Regions from separate parts of the Serratia sp. GW822-FHT06D09 genome, predicted to be linked through region 1. Evidence: predicted binding sites of a transcription regulator. Region 1 holds the regulator's gene; each other region holds the start of a gene.

Region 1 (3,130 bases):
GTATATGGATATCGATACCATACCCCACCGGTCGGCGACGCTGTTTTTGATCAAACCAGAGGTGCCTGATTATCTTCAGTTCCTGGCTGAGGGCGAGGTCAGCCACGTCAGCTGGTTGAATCTGTTTCTCGATGAAACCGGCATGATAGTCAGCCGCAAGGGCGATATCTCACTGTGCCGAATGCTGGCGGGGTTGGATCAGATCTTTGCGGCGGAAAGCGGCGAAGTCCCGGACAAGAATTCGGATTATGAACGCAAACTGTTTGATCCCTTTTATCAGCTGTGGAGTCGCCACATAGGCCGCTCTTTCCTCAGTCACGATCGCTTCTGCCAGGATTATGGCGTCCATTATGATGCGCACCCACAGGCCGTCACCTGCGGTATTCGCGGAATGCGTCTGCTGGAGGATGTGATCACCAATGAACGACTACCGCTGTCGCAGGAAGAGCAACACAGCTACCGGCAATGCGTCAGCCGGCTGGAGCAGGTGGACTGGCAGCTTGAGCAGCCGCTGGATCTGGCACGTTATGCGGAAATATTTACCGTTGATGAAGTGCCGCGTATGGCCTATCCAGCGCAGATCCGTTCCGATATTGACCATTACCACTATTATTCCGTACTTTCCCATGACCGCACGCTTGATCGGGTAAACCAGCTATTTGGCGAGTACCTGATCGCCGATAACCGGCGGCAGATTACGGCGGGTAATTACTGGTGTCCGACCGCTGGGGTAGGGGGGGCGGTTTTGCCGGAGCCGGGTGGGGCATTGCATTTTCTGCCTGGACACCAGGCGAGTGAAACAGATAAAACCCGTATGGCGAAGCTGATTTTCAGTACCAGCTACCTTGAGTACTGTTCTGTTGGCAATCGAGCCGGGCTGGATCTGGTGTCATTACAGCAGGCGCAAAATATTGAGCCTTATCTGGGGCTGATCACGGTAGCTTACGATCGGCGTGGAGAGTTTGTCGGTTTTTTTAATGCGGCCACCATTAGCGAGCTGTATGGCATAGAAGCGGATTATCATTATCGCGATGAAATAAGGCCGCTTGATGAGGCTTATGACAGCTTTGTCCAAAGCCAGTGCACTGAGGATGACTATTTCATCTGCAGTCTGGCGATTGAGAGCCAATTCCGCGGGCTAGGGCATTTTAACCAGCTGTTTGCGCAGATAAGGCAGCGAGCACAACAGCACCAGGCGAAAAATATCGTGCTGTGCGTATGGCAACGCAGTGATGCCAGCCAAATCTATCTGAACAAGGGGTTCCGTGTTCGAGGTGTATTCGATCACGCCTGGTCGCTGTTTTTTGATCGGTTGCTGTTTCTTGAGTATGAGCTGTGAAGAGGTTTGCTCATCCGCGTGTCGGCGGGTGGGGGAGTGCTGTGAGTGTAAGTGGGAAGCGAGAGAAGTGCTGTAGAGAAGTGCCGCTGCAATTGTTGTATTTAACGCTGTGAACTTTCCCCGGCCTGTCCGGGGATTTTTTATCCTATTATCGCAGGCACAAAAAAACCGCCGTTAAGGCGGTTTTCAATGCCGGTTAGGACATTATTTTTTGTCGTGCAGGGTGTCGTCTTCGCGGCAGTCACCTGTTTCACAGTGGCCGTACAGGTACAGGCTGTGGTTGGTGAGCTTGATGCCGTGTTGTTTGGCGATATCACGCTGACGCACTTCGATAGACTCATCGCTGAATTCGATCACTTTGCCGCAATCCAGGCAAATCAGGTGATCGTGGTGATGTTGCTGGGTCAATTCGAACACGGACTTGCCGCCTTCGAAGTTGTGACGGGTCACAATGCCGGCATCATCAAATTGGTTCAGTACGCGGTAAACCGTAGCCAGGCCAATTTCTTCGCCCATATCTATCAGTTTTTTGTACAGATCTTCCGCACTGACGTGATGGCATTCCGGATTTTGCAGTACTTCCAGGATTTTGAGTCGCGGAAGCGTGACTTTTAAGCCGGCCTTCTTCAATGCGGTGTTGTTGTCAGTCATGCGGATTCAGTCCTGTTACTATGCTAATCAAGTTGAGGCGTTCTCGCCTTTGGCATCGGTCGGCACAAAGAGTTAATTGCGTCTCATTATAGAACCGGTTGCTCTAAATGGAAACCGCCGGTTGTTAACAAAGCTATAATTGCACAATTGCATGTTATACATGCAACGTCTTGATGAATGGGATAAACCGGAAACTCAGTCTACCTTGATGGTGTGGGAAGTTACAAATCTGTAGCTTCTATTGCAGTAATTTGTACTGCCAATGATGGCCCTGCCGGCACACTATGCACTTTGCAGGGCTTTTGTTCAACCTTTGGCGTTACCCGACGATTTCGGCCAGGCTTAGCTCTTCGACGATTTGTTTTACCCAGCCTTCAACACGTTCGTTGGTCAGCTCAGGTTGGCGATCTTCGTCAATGGCCAGGCCGATGAAATGGCTGTCGTTGGCCAAGCCTTTGGACGCTTCAAAGTGGTAACCCTTGGTCGGCCAGTGGCCTACGATCGCGGCGCCACGCGGTTCAATGATGTCGCGAATGGTACCCATCGCATCACAGAAATACTCTGCGTAGTCTTCCTGATCGCCACAGCCGAACAGCGCAACCAGCTTGCCGTTGAAGTCAATTTCTTCCAGCGTTGGGAAGAAATCGTCCCAGTCGCACTGCGCTTCGCCGTAGTACCAGGTTGGGATACCGAGCAGCAGGATATCGAAAGCTTCCAGATCTTCTTTGCTGCTTTTGGCGATGTCATGAATTTCAGCCACCTCTTTACCAAACTGCTGCTGAAGAATTTTCTGGATCATCTTGGCAATGTTTTCGGTATTGCCAGTGTCGCTGCCAAAGAAAATGCCTACATTAGCCATATCGCGTATAACCTTTAAATTCAATAAATTGCATTCACGATGTTAGCGTAGACTACGATAACACCGATTAAAATGATGCCATGGCAAGAGATTATCTCTTACCGGTAAGTGCGTATCATGCCAGAAATTTACCCCGGGTATTTATCACTTTAATGCGATGCCGGGTGGAATAAAGCGGTGTTGATCGGGCGTCATCCTTAACGCCGCGCCGCATGTGCGGCTGCAATGATCAATGTTCTGGCTGCTCGTCCGCCAGTTGTGCCAGCAGCATTTGCTCAATA
Region 2 (3,130 bases), on a different contig from region 1:
TTTCCTCGCTCACCTGCCGGCGGTGCAGCATAAGCGGGTTTATGCGCTGGGCAATGACACCTTCCGACTGGATTACTACAGCGCCAGCAACCTGCTGACGCTGTTGGAAAAACAGTTTATTTCTCAGTAGATCCCGCGGCGGGCTGGAGATCGCTTTCCTGCCCGCCAAGGCTCACCTGACGCAGACCTTTCATCGCGAACGCCAGTACCACACCCAGTACCGCCACGCCAAAACCGAAGCTGGTTGAAGTCATGGCCGGCAACATAAACGCCCCCATCGCCCCCAGCAGCAGGGCACCCAATGCGTCCCCCACCACGTTTTGCGCCGTCCACAGGCCATTAATGCGCCCCAGGAAAGCATCCGGCGTCAGGTTCTGAATCAGCCCGTACTGCAGTAATGAGTTCAATGCGCTCAGGTAGCCAAACACCACCAGGAAGAACAGTGCCAGACCGTACCAGGGCATCAGGCCGAACAGGCCGATAGCGACAAACGCGCCAATCGCCGTCATCAGCATCATCCAGCCCGGCCGCGCCACGTGCGCCACCCGGCCACTGGTAAAGGCGCCAATTGCCGCGCCCAGCGGCACGGCGGAATACATAAAGCCCAGCTGCGCCGCACTGACCTGCCACATGCCGGACATCGCCGGGTACAGCACTCGCACCGCGCTGGCCATGGTCAGCAACGCGCCGATCAGCGCCACCATGCCAATCACCCGGTTACGAAACAGGAAGCCAAATCCGCCGGCCAGTGCGCGCAGCGGATGCTCACGCGGCTGAGGGGGTGGCAACAGCTGTGGCAGCTGCAATAAAGGGATCAACGTCAGCAAGGTGCCGAAGGCCGCCAAAGCGTAGTTCCAGGTCACGCCGGCGTTGGCAATCACCAACCCGCCGATCGCCGGGGAAAGAATGGAGCCAAAACGCACCGTCAGCATGCTGATGGCACCGGCCTGAACGATATTTTCACGCCCAACCAGCGCAGGTGTCGCCGCCAGCAACGCCGTCACGCCTACCGCCCCGAAGAACCCGTCCCAAACCGCCAGCAGATAAATCAGCGTTAATGACGGCGCAGGTAAAGCGGCATTTAAACAAAGACCGATAAACCCAATACCGCAGGTGGAACGGGCAAAGAGGATCAGACGGCGGCGCTCGTAGCGGTCAGCCAGTACGCCCCCCATCAGCAAACCGGCAAACATGCCGCTGCCGGCCAGCGTCACGGACAACCCGACCAGCAGCGTCGACCCGGTCAGGGCCTGGATCTGCACCGGGATGGCAATGGCCATCAGCCCGAGCGCCAGAATGGAAATAAAACGCGCGCAGAACACAGCGCGAAAGGCGCTATTGGTCTTAAGCAGGCCAAAATCAAGCAAAATAGAGGGCTTACTCATTAGCTTTCTCACCACAACTAAAGAAAAGGGGCAGCGTCTGTGCTGCAATAGCGAAGGGACTCATGGTACCATAGATGAAAACAATCAATAATGATAATAAATATCATTCATATTCAATCAAATAATGGATTGTTATGTTACGGATTACACGCAATTGCACACCGTCCATTCCGCTGTCCAGGGATCGTCTTGCGGGTGGCACTCCCCGCTCATTTCGTCGCAAGCTGCTTGGCTTGCTGATTGCCGTTTGCGCCCTGTTGGTCGTCATGCTGCTCAGCCTGTCGCTCGGTGCCAAATCTATCCCCTTCGACACGGTTATCCAGGCGCTCAACGGCCAATGTAGCGGCGCCGACTGCACCATCATTACCAACGCCAGGCTGCCGCGCACGCTGATCGGCGTGCTCGCGGGTATCGCCCTGGGCCTGTCCGGCGTGCTGATGCAAACCCTCACCCGCAATCCGCTGGCCGACCCCGGCATTCTCGGCGTTAACGCCGGCGCGGGGTTTGCCGTGGTATTGGGCATCACTTTCTTTGGTGCCGCTCACGTCGGCGAATATCTGTGGTTCGCCTTTGCCGGCGCGATGTTTGCCGCCCTGCTGGTGGCGCTGATCGGCGCATTGGGCGGCAGCAGCCTGAACCCGGTTCGCCTGACGCTGGCCGGCGTCGCGCTGGCGGCGGTGCTGGAAGGCATGACATCCGGCATTTCCCTGTTGAACCCGCTGGTGTTCGATCAGCTGCGTTTTTGGCAGGCCGGTTCGCTGGATATTCAAAATATGCAGGTGGTGCGCACCGTTGCCCTGCCGATCCTGCTGGGCACAGCAATCACGCTGTGGATGAGCAAATCGCTGAACAGCCTGAGTATGGGCAATGAGTTAGCCACCGCGCTGGGCACCGGCATCGTCCGCACCCAGTTGCTGGGGTTGCTGGCGATCACATTGCTGTGCGGTGGCGCCACCGCCGCCGTTGGTCCGATAGCCTTTGTCGGGCTGATGATGCCGCACATTGCCCGGCGACTGGCCGGCTCCGAGTTGCACTGGATGCTGCCGTGGACCTTGGTATTGACCCCTATCCTGCTGCTGAGCGCCGATCTGATCGGCCGCTTCCTGGTCGCCGGTGAACTGCGCGTTTCCATCGTCACCGCGCTTATTGGCGCACCGCTGCTGATCATGCTGGTGCGCCAACGCCATATGTTCAGGAGGCAGCGCTAATGTCGATGTCCGCAGCCCGTCTGATGGCCAACCACAAGATGCGTGCCTTGTCGCGCCCGGCGCTAACCGCGCTGCTGCTGTTGCTTGCCGCTCTGGCACTGGCGATTTATGCCCTGGGTTCCGGCGCTTTGTCGCTCAGCGCTCTGCAGGTGATTGACGCCTTACGCGGTGAAGGCCCGGCCAACCTGGCGGTGATCGTTACCCAGTGGCGTTTGCCTCGCGTGATAATGGCGCTGTTGTTGGGTGCCGCGCTCGGTATCAGCGGCGCCATCTTCCAATCGCTGCTGCGTAACCCGCTCGGCAGCCCGGACGTCATCGGTTTTAATACCGGCGCTTACAGCGGCGTACTGGTGGCGATAGTGCTGTTTAACGGCGGCATTCTCGGCATCACCTCCGGGGCACTGGCCGGTGGCTTGCTGACCGCCGCGCTGATTTATCTGCTGGCATGGCGCAACGGCGTCGAGTCATTCCGTTTGATTATCGTCGGTATTGCCGTTCGCGCCTTGCTGGTGGCCGGCAATACCTGGCTGATCATCA
Region 3 (3,130 bases), on a different contig from region 1:
AACGGTCGCTCGGTATCGGTCAACCTTGCATTGAGTCCCCCGCTCAGCGTGTGCCGTCCCCATGTTTTGGCTATCTGGGTTTCAAAACCATAGGTGTTGACGTTGTAGTCGGAGTAAACCCGTTCCATGCTGCCAGTGCTGGTGGGCATATAGGTGTTGTCATGCGCCTGAGTCTGTTGGTAATAGACTTTTGAGGTCAGGGTATCGACAAAATCGTTGTACGGCGTCCATTCATCTTTCAGGCTCACTCCCCAACGGCGCGTATTGCTTTGCTGTTGGGCGGTCCCCAGAATGGCGCTGCCGGCCGAGTTCCAACTGTCGTAATGGGTGTGGTTGGTTTTGTCATAGTAATCCACCGTGCCCGTGAGTTTGTGCTCGTCGGTCGGTTGCCAGATACCGGAGGCCATCAGCGCATTGGTGTGCCAGTTGGCCGGATAGGCCTGGTGGGTGCCGCTGTTATTGCGCGTTTCCTGGCCGTCACGGCGACTGTAAACAAACACCCCGCGCAGTTGTTCATCGCCCGCAGCGGCGGTAATGCCATTGTGCCAGCTGCGATTGGACGAATCGTAATCGCTCTGGTAACCAAAGTAGGACTGTTTGGTGGGGGAAAGGTACTGATCGGCTGATTTCGGTAAAAACGAAACGGCGCCGCCAATAGAAGTGTTACTGCGTTCAATCGAGGTTGCGCCCGATTCGATCTCCACCTGGCCGTACATGTAAGGGTCGATATAGTCCCTGCCGATGCCAAAGGTATTGAGCCCGGCGCGGCTGACGTAGCTGCGTCCGGTGGCATCAGGCTGTGGAATGCCGTCGACGTCCAATCCGACGCGATTGCTCTCCAGGCCACGGATGTTATAACCGGTATACCCGCTGCGATCGAAACCGCTTTTCCCCGATGATGAGCCCCCGCTGACACCGGTGGCACTGATCAAGGGTTCGTAGCGCATAATCGAGCCGAAATCATTGCCCCCTTTTTTCTGCATGTCTTGCGCGGTAATAGTGGTGATTGTCCCCGATTTATTTTCAATAACCGGCGCCACTACCGTTATTTCTTCTTCACTTTGCGTGGTCTTTTCTAATGAGGTTTTCTTAACTTCCGCATTGGCGTTAAAGGCACTGGCGATTAACGCACCCCATAAGGCGGAATGCCCGATAATTCCCCGGCAATTAAAAGTTCTGCACATGTGTTAGCCCTGCATTAATTATTAGTATTCGCTCGCAGTTGCTTCACCACTCGGGTTTAACCGAGTTAAAAGGTATTAAAAGAAATTAATAATGCTAAAATAAAGGTCTTTCTTCGCAGACTCAGTAAATTGATAATAATGACAATGCTTACCATAAGCAACGTCGTTATAACCTTATTAAATACATTGATGAGATACTTCCAAATCGCTTACGAAATCCTTACAAAGCGGCGTCGGCAGCCGATGTGGCGAAGAGACATTGTGGGATGCAGGGGAATAAAACCGTAATAAAACGGTGGGCATAGCCCACCGTGACAGAATTAAACAATAAAATCAGTGGCGGTATTTGCCTGGCCTACGATATTCACCAGGAAGTCTGGTGTCGCATGACCACTTATATTCAATGCCAATTCACTAAAATCACTTTGTGAATTATACGTCAACGTGGCCTCACCTGCCTGACCGCTGAAGCTGTCAACGAAATGAATAAAGTCGGTACCGTTATCGCCCTGATTAAAGAAAGACAGGTCAATCTTGTCGATACCGGTTTCAAAGTCGAGGATCTTATCCGGTGATTTGAACGGTGAATCGCTCACGGCGGAGAAAACAAAAATATCACTGCCGCTGCCACCGGATAACTGATCCTGCCCACCGCCACCGTAAATAACGTCGTTCCCCGCGCCGCCCTGAAGAATATTGGCGGCGTCGTTACCGACAATGACATCATTCCCCGAACCGCCAATGGCGTTTTCGATGACAGCGCCTACGGCAATGGAAATATTGCCCTTCAATCCGCCTACGTCAGAGAACGAGCCTTCGGTCAGATTAATACGCTGGTCTTGCGAGTACCCTGAGAAATCAAGGGTGTCGTTACCGCCCGCGTCCCAGACGGAGAAAATCAGTTTCTGGCTGCTGTCCGTCGCGGTGTAGAAATCTCTGCCGGAATTAGAGTTGAATCCATATACCGTGTCACCGGTGCGCGTGGTGGTATTGGCACCATATAAATACTGAATGGCAGCAATATCATCGACCAGCGGAGCCGCGGAATAATAACCGCCGTGATCGCCGCCGGTGACAGATTCATCCCAATAGCTCATCACGCTGAACTGGCGAGTATCTTCGGCGTAGGTAGCCTTGGCATAACTCGGGCTTTGTCCGGCATTGTAAACCCCTGGGTGATCCAACCCTAAAGTGTGCCCCAATTCATGGGTGATGCTCAGGCGGCCATAGTTGCCCAATTCAGGATGTAAATTGGCATAAACACCATCACGGGGATCTGCATAGTCGTAATTAATATTGAACCAGCTTTGACCGTCGGTATTATGCCCGCGATAATCCGTACCTGCGCCGGTAAAAGGTTTAATCGCATAAGCCTGACCGTCGCCCTCATAATTACCAAAGGTAATGTTGGACTTTTGCCCTGGGGCTACCTCGACGAAATTAAGGTTCGCCACATCGGCCCAAGACTGCAGGGAAAGCTTGGCCTGCGCTTTTTGATCGGCGGTAAAGGCGCTAAGGCCGGTGTCTTGGCTGGCAAAGCGACCATTTAAATTGCTCTGATTATAATCCCAATCTGGGAAGGAGTAAGTGACGGTGGCGCCTTGGCCGATGACGTGAGTTCCATTCCAGGTTTGTTCACTGCGCGCTATTTGCTTGCCTGCCGCTGCTATATCAAAAGAAGGCTTATTATTAATGGTTAAACCATTGCCTCTATTATGGTAATTCAGCAAATCATTAACACTATCCCAACCGTTGGTTTTTCCATTTAGGGAATTATCCATATCCATCTCCATTAGGTTAATTCATTTCCGTTATATATAATTCGCTCGCGATATAAAAACCCACTGCAATGTCATCATGCAGCATTTAAAGGCTAGTCTGATTTTCGGATAGCTCAATATATATTGATAAAATATTTTTTTGCGGACTAAATAGCTTAAAAACAC
Region 4 (3,130 bases), on a different contig from region 1:
GCCGATATTTATAAGGCCGGGCCGGCGGCAATGCGTGAAAATTTGCCCGCGCTGCTGGGGGCCGTGTTGCTGGTGGTTGGTGCTTTTCTGGTGGCCAGAAGAAGTTTTTAACGCCTAAAGAGCCCGCCCGGTTTCCCCCCGAACGGGCCTGCTTATTTATTCGATCAGAATGACAGGGTCATACCGGCGTAATACGCGCGCCCAGGTTCGTTGTAAGTTGATGCCCCTTGGTTCTCGCGGTACAGCTGTTTATCGAACAGGTTACTGATACCGGTATTCAGGCGCAGATCCTTGGTCAGATCGTAATTCACGCCAATCGCAGCCACGGTGTAAGCTCCCACTTCATTGGTCGCCAGCGAACCGACTTCATTACGGATCTCGGCATATTCGCGGGGTTTCTGACGGCCATAGAATGTCCAGGTGAGGTTGGTCGAGAGTTTGTCGGTTACCTGATAATCCAGCATGGTGTTAACGGTGTATTTCGGGATCACGGAAAGCGGGTTCCCGGTATCCTTATTTTCCGATGTGATCATATAGGTGGCGTTGGTACGCCAGTTCAGCCGATCTTTCACTACCGGTATCACCAGGTTGCCTTCAAGCCCTTCCACTACCGCCTTGCCGCCGTTTTCCCAACGCAGAATGTTGTAGCCGTTAGAGGCGTAGCCCACCAGATCGGTCCCGGAAACGATTTTGTTTTTATAATCGTTACGGAAATAGGTAATACCGGCGTTGAACCCTTCATAGGTGAACTCCAGGCCGACTTCTTTGTTGATGCTGACTTCCGGATCCAAGTCGGCATTGCCCATCAGGTAGCAGCTCCCCGTGGCAATGTTGTCCGGGCAGCCGTTGCCGCGGGTGGCCAGCAGGTAGCCTTCGCTGGACTGATACAGGTTTGGGGCTTTGAAGACGCGGGCGATCCCGGCTTTCAGTTTGAAATGGTCGCCAAGTTCCTGCGAGGCATTCAGGCTTGGGCTCCAGTTGCTGCCGAATTTGCTGTGATAATCAAAACGCATGCCGGGGATCAGTAGGGTGCCGGGCAAGACTTCGATATTATCTTCGAAGTACAGGGCGCTGAGTTCCGCGCTGTTTTTGGCGCTGCGTCCGGAAGGATCGCCGGAGATATCGCCGATGGTGACGCCGCTGGCATCGGTGACCTGCATAGAGGCCGGATCGTCGAGCTGCTCACGGTTCCACTCTGCCCCCAGGGTCATGGTTTGTTCGAACCACAGGTTGAGCGGCAGCGTCACTTCACCGGTGGTTCTGACATTTTTCAGCCGACTGGTGTTGAATTGGTCGCTATTGATCATCCCTTCGACACGCCCGGTAGAGCCTTCCTGAAGACGGGTATTGTTGGTTTTTTCGTAGTAAACGCCGACGCGTGACTGGCCCCAATCCCAGATGCCGTTATGGGTGATGCCGTAAGTCTGGCGATACAGGCGGTTGGTTTCTTGTCCGTACAGCGACGAAACCAGATCGTTCGGGCTGAGATTACCGTTGCTGTACTGGGTATCACCGGCGTAGATATTTCCCTGGCGGCTATAGCCCAGCTCAAAATCGAGGATCTGCGTCGGGGTCATTTTCCACGAGAACAGGGCGTTGACGTCTTTGTTGCGTACGCCTTCGCTACCGGCAGCATAGGAACCGTTTTGCGCGGTGTTGATATCCGCCGCATCGGCGTCGGTCTTGTTAAAGTTGCCGTACAGGCGCATGGTGAGCGCGTCGCCGGCCAACGGGCCGCTGAGGCTAAAGTTGGTGCGTTTCGTTGCGCCTTCCTTGTCGTTTTCAGGCTGATTGGTAAACAGCGACAGGCTGCCATGCCAGTCATTGGTGGGGCGTTTGGTGATGATATTAATCACGCCGCCGGCGGCACCGGAACCGTAACGCGCCGCCGCAGGCCCGCGCAGCACTTCGATGCGCTCAACCATTTCCGCCGGCACCCAGTTGGTATCGCCGCGGGTGTCCCTTTCGCCGCGCCAGCTGTAGCGAACCGAATTGCGCGACGTGGTGGGGACGCCGTCGATTAAAATCAGCGTGTTTTCCGGCCCCATGCCGCGTATATCGATCTGGCGGTTATTGCCACGGCTGCCGCTGGCGCTGTTGCCGGTCAGGTTCACGCCGGGCATTTTGCGGATGATGTCGGATAAATCGTTGACCGGCGGATCCTTGGCGATGTCCTCGGCGGTAATAATGGAAACGCCAGGCTGCTGTTTTAATTGTTCTTCCGCCGGCGCCAAAACTACCATTTCCTCACTTTCCGCTGCCAAATCATCGGCAGCATAGCCGCTCCCGCTAATTAATCCCGCCAGCAAAATCGCGCCTGGTTTCAATTTGAAAGAGTGTGTGTAAATCATGCATCTTATCCCTGAAAGTATGTGCAAATATTATTGAATAATTATGATAACGATAACTATTCTCATTTATTGTAAGGAAAGTGCAAATTCACAATATCTCCACAATGTCGTTTCGGGCGGGGTGTGTTTTTATCTGATTGATAAATTTATATTTAAAAAATTTTTCTGATGGTGAGCCTAAGTGTCGCAGGGCAGATGTAAAGCTAAAGCCCGCCTGGTTTTCCCCAAACGGGCCAGATAAAAAAGGAATTAATAGGCGAAAGCGGCCCGGTGTTTGCGGATAAACTCTGGCCAACGAACCGGCTCTTTGCCGGCAATTGTCGGGAAGTTGTCAAAGGTTTCTTCAACGCCGGGAATATCGCGTTCGGCAATGCGGCGCAGATTGTCGCCAACGCAGTTCATATAAGCCATTTCGGCGCCAGATTGCCGCATGTTCTCCAGGAAAATCCGGTAATCGAGCGCTTCATAGCGAAATGGCTGGCCCAGTATTTCCGTCAACATGGTCGCAATCTCGCCATAGGATTTGGCGTCATAACCCAGTCGATAGGTTTTGCCCGCATGCTGTTCAGGGTGCAGCAGTGAACAGGCTGCCGCCAGCGCGACGTCTTCGCCGTCGACCCAACTGAAGGGAGCATCACCGGTGTATTGCTGAATGACGCCGTTGACCACCGCGGGAATGCCACCGTAGCCGATCAGATTTTGCATAAAGCACTCCGGCCGCAAATGCGTAAAGCTGAAACCCAATGCCTCAATATAACGTTCGATCAATTGATGCCAGG

The links. Region 1 encodes Fur, which represses iron uptake genes when iron is present. Its sites were predicted from a motif close to ATAATAATGAGAACNACTATCAA; they were not measured.
Region 2: fepD (Fe(3+)-siderophore ABC transporter permease) is a predicted target of Fur. The motif match lies at 1,476-1,498, and genes of this name have one in related genera.
Region 3: AC1RKG_RS01945 (TonB-dependent receptor domain-containing protein) is a predicted target of Fur. The motif match lies at 1,317-1,339, and genes of this name have one in related genera.
Region 4: AC1RKG_RS08765 (TonB-dependent siderophore receptor) is a predicted target of Fur. The motif match lies at 2,395-2,417, and genes of this name have one in related genera.

Annotation. Positions count from the first base shown of each region.
Region 1 covers NZ_JBXALO010000005.1:46,160-49,289, reverse strand. Annotated here, with positions in the region: gene AC1RKG_RS13475 (glycosyltransferase) at 1-1,339, shown strand, start outside; gene fur (ferric iron uptake transcriptional regulator) at 1,544-1,990, opposite strand; gene fldA (flavodoxin FldA) at 2,310-2,849, opposite strand; gene ybfE (LexA regulated protein) at 3,079-3,130, opposite strand, start outside.
Region 2 covers NZ_JBXALO010000009.1:64,071-67,200, reverse strand. Annotated here, with positions in the region: gene fepB (Fe2+-enterobactin ABC transporter substrate-binding protein) at 1-130, shown strand, start outside; gene entS (enterobactin transporter EntS) at 117-1,385, opposite strand; gene fepD (Fe(3+)-siderophore ABC transporter permease) at 1,520-2,593, shown strand; gene fepG (iron-enterobactin ABC transporter permease) at 2,593-3,130, shown strand, end outside.
Region 3 covers NZ_JBXALO010000001.1:412,313-415,442, reverse strand. Annotated here, with positions in the region: gene AC1RKG_RS01945 (TonB-dependent receptor domain-containing protein) at 1-1,184, opposite strand, end outside; gene AC1RKG_RS01940 (serralysin family metalloprotease) at 1,505-2,965, opposite strand.
Region 4 covers NZ_JBXALO010000003.1:226,686-229,815, forward strand. Annotated here, with positions in the region: gene AC1RKG_RS08760 (DMT family transporter) at 1-111, shown strand, start outside; gene AC1RKG_RS08765 (TonB-dependent siderophore receptor) at 165-2,351, opposite strand; gene AC1RKG_RS08770 (SDR family oxidoreductase) at 2,601-3,130, opposite strand, start outside.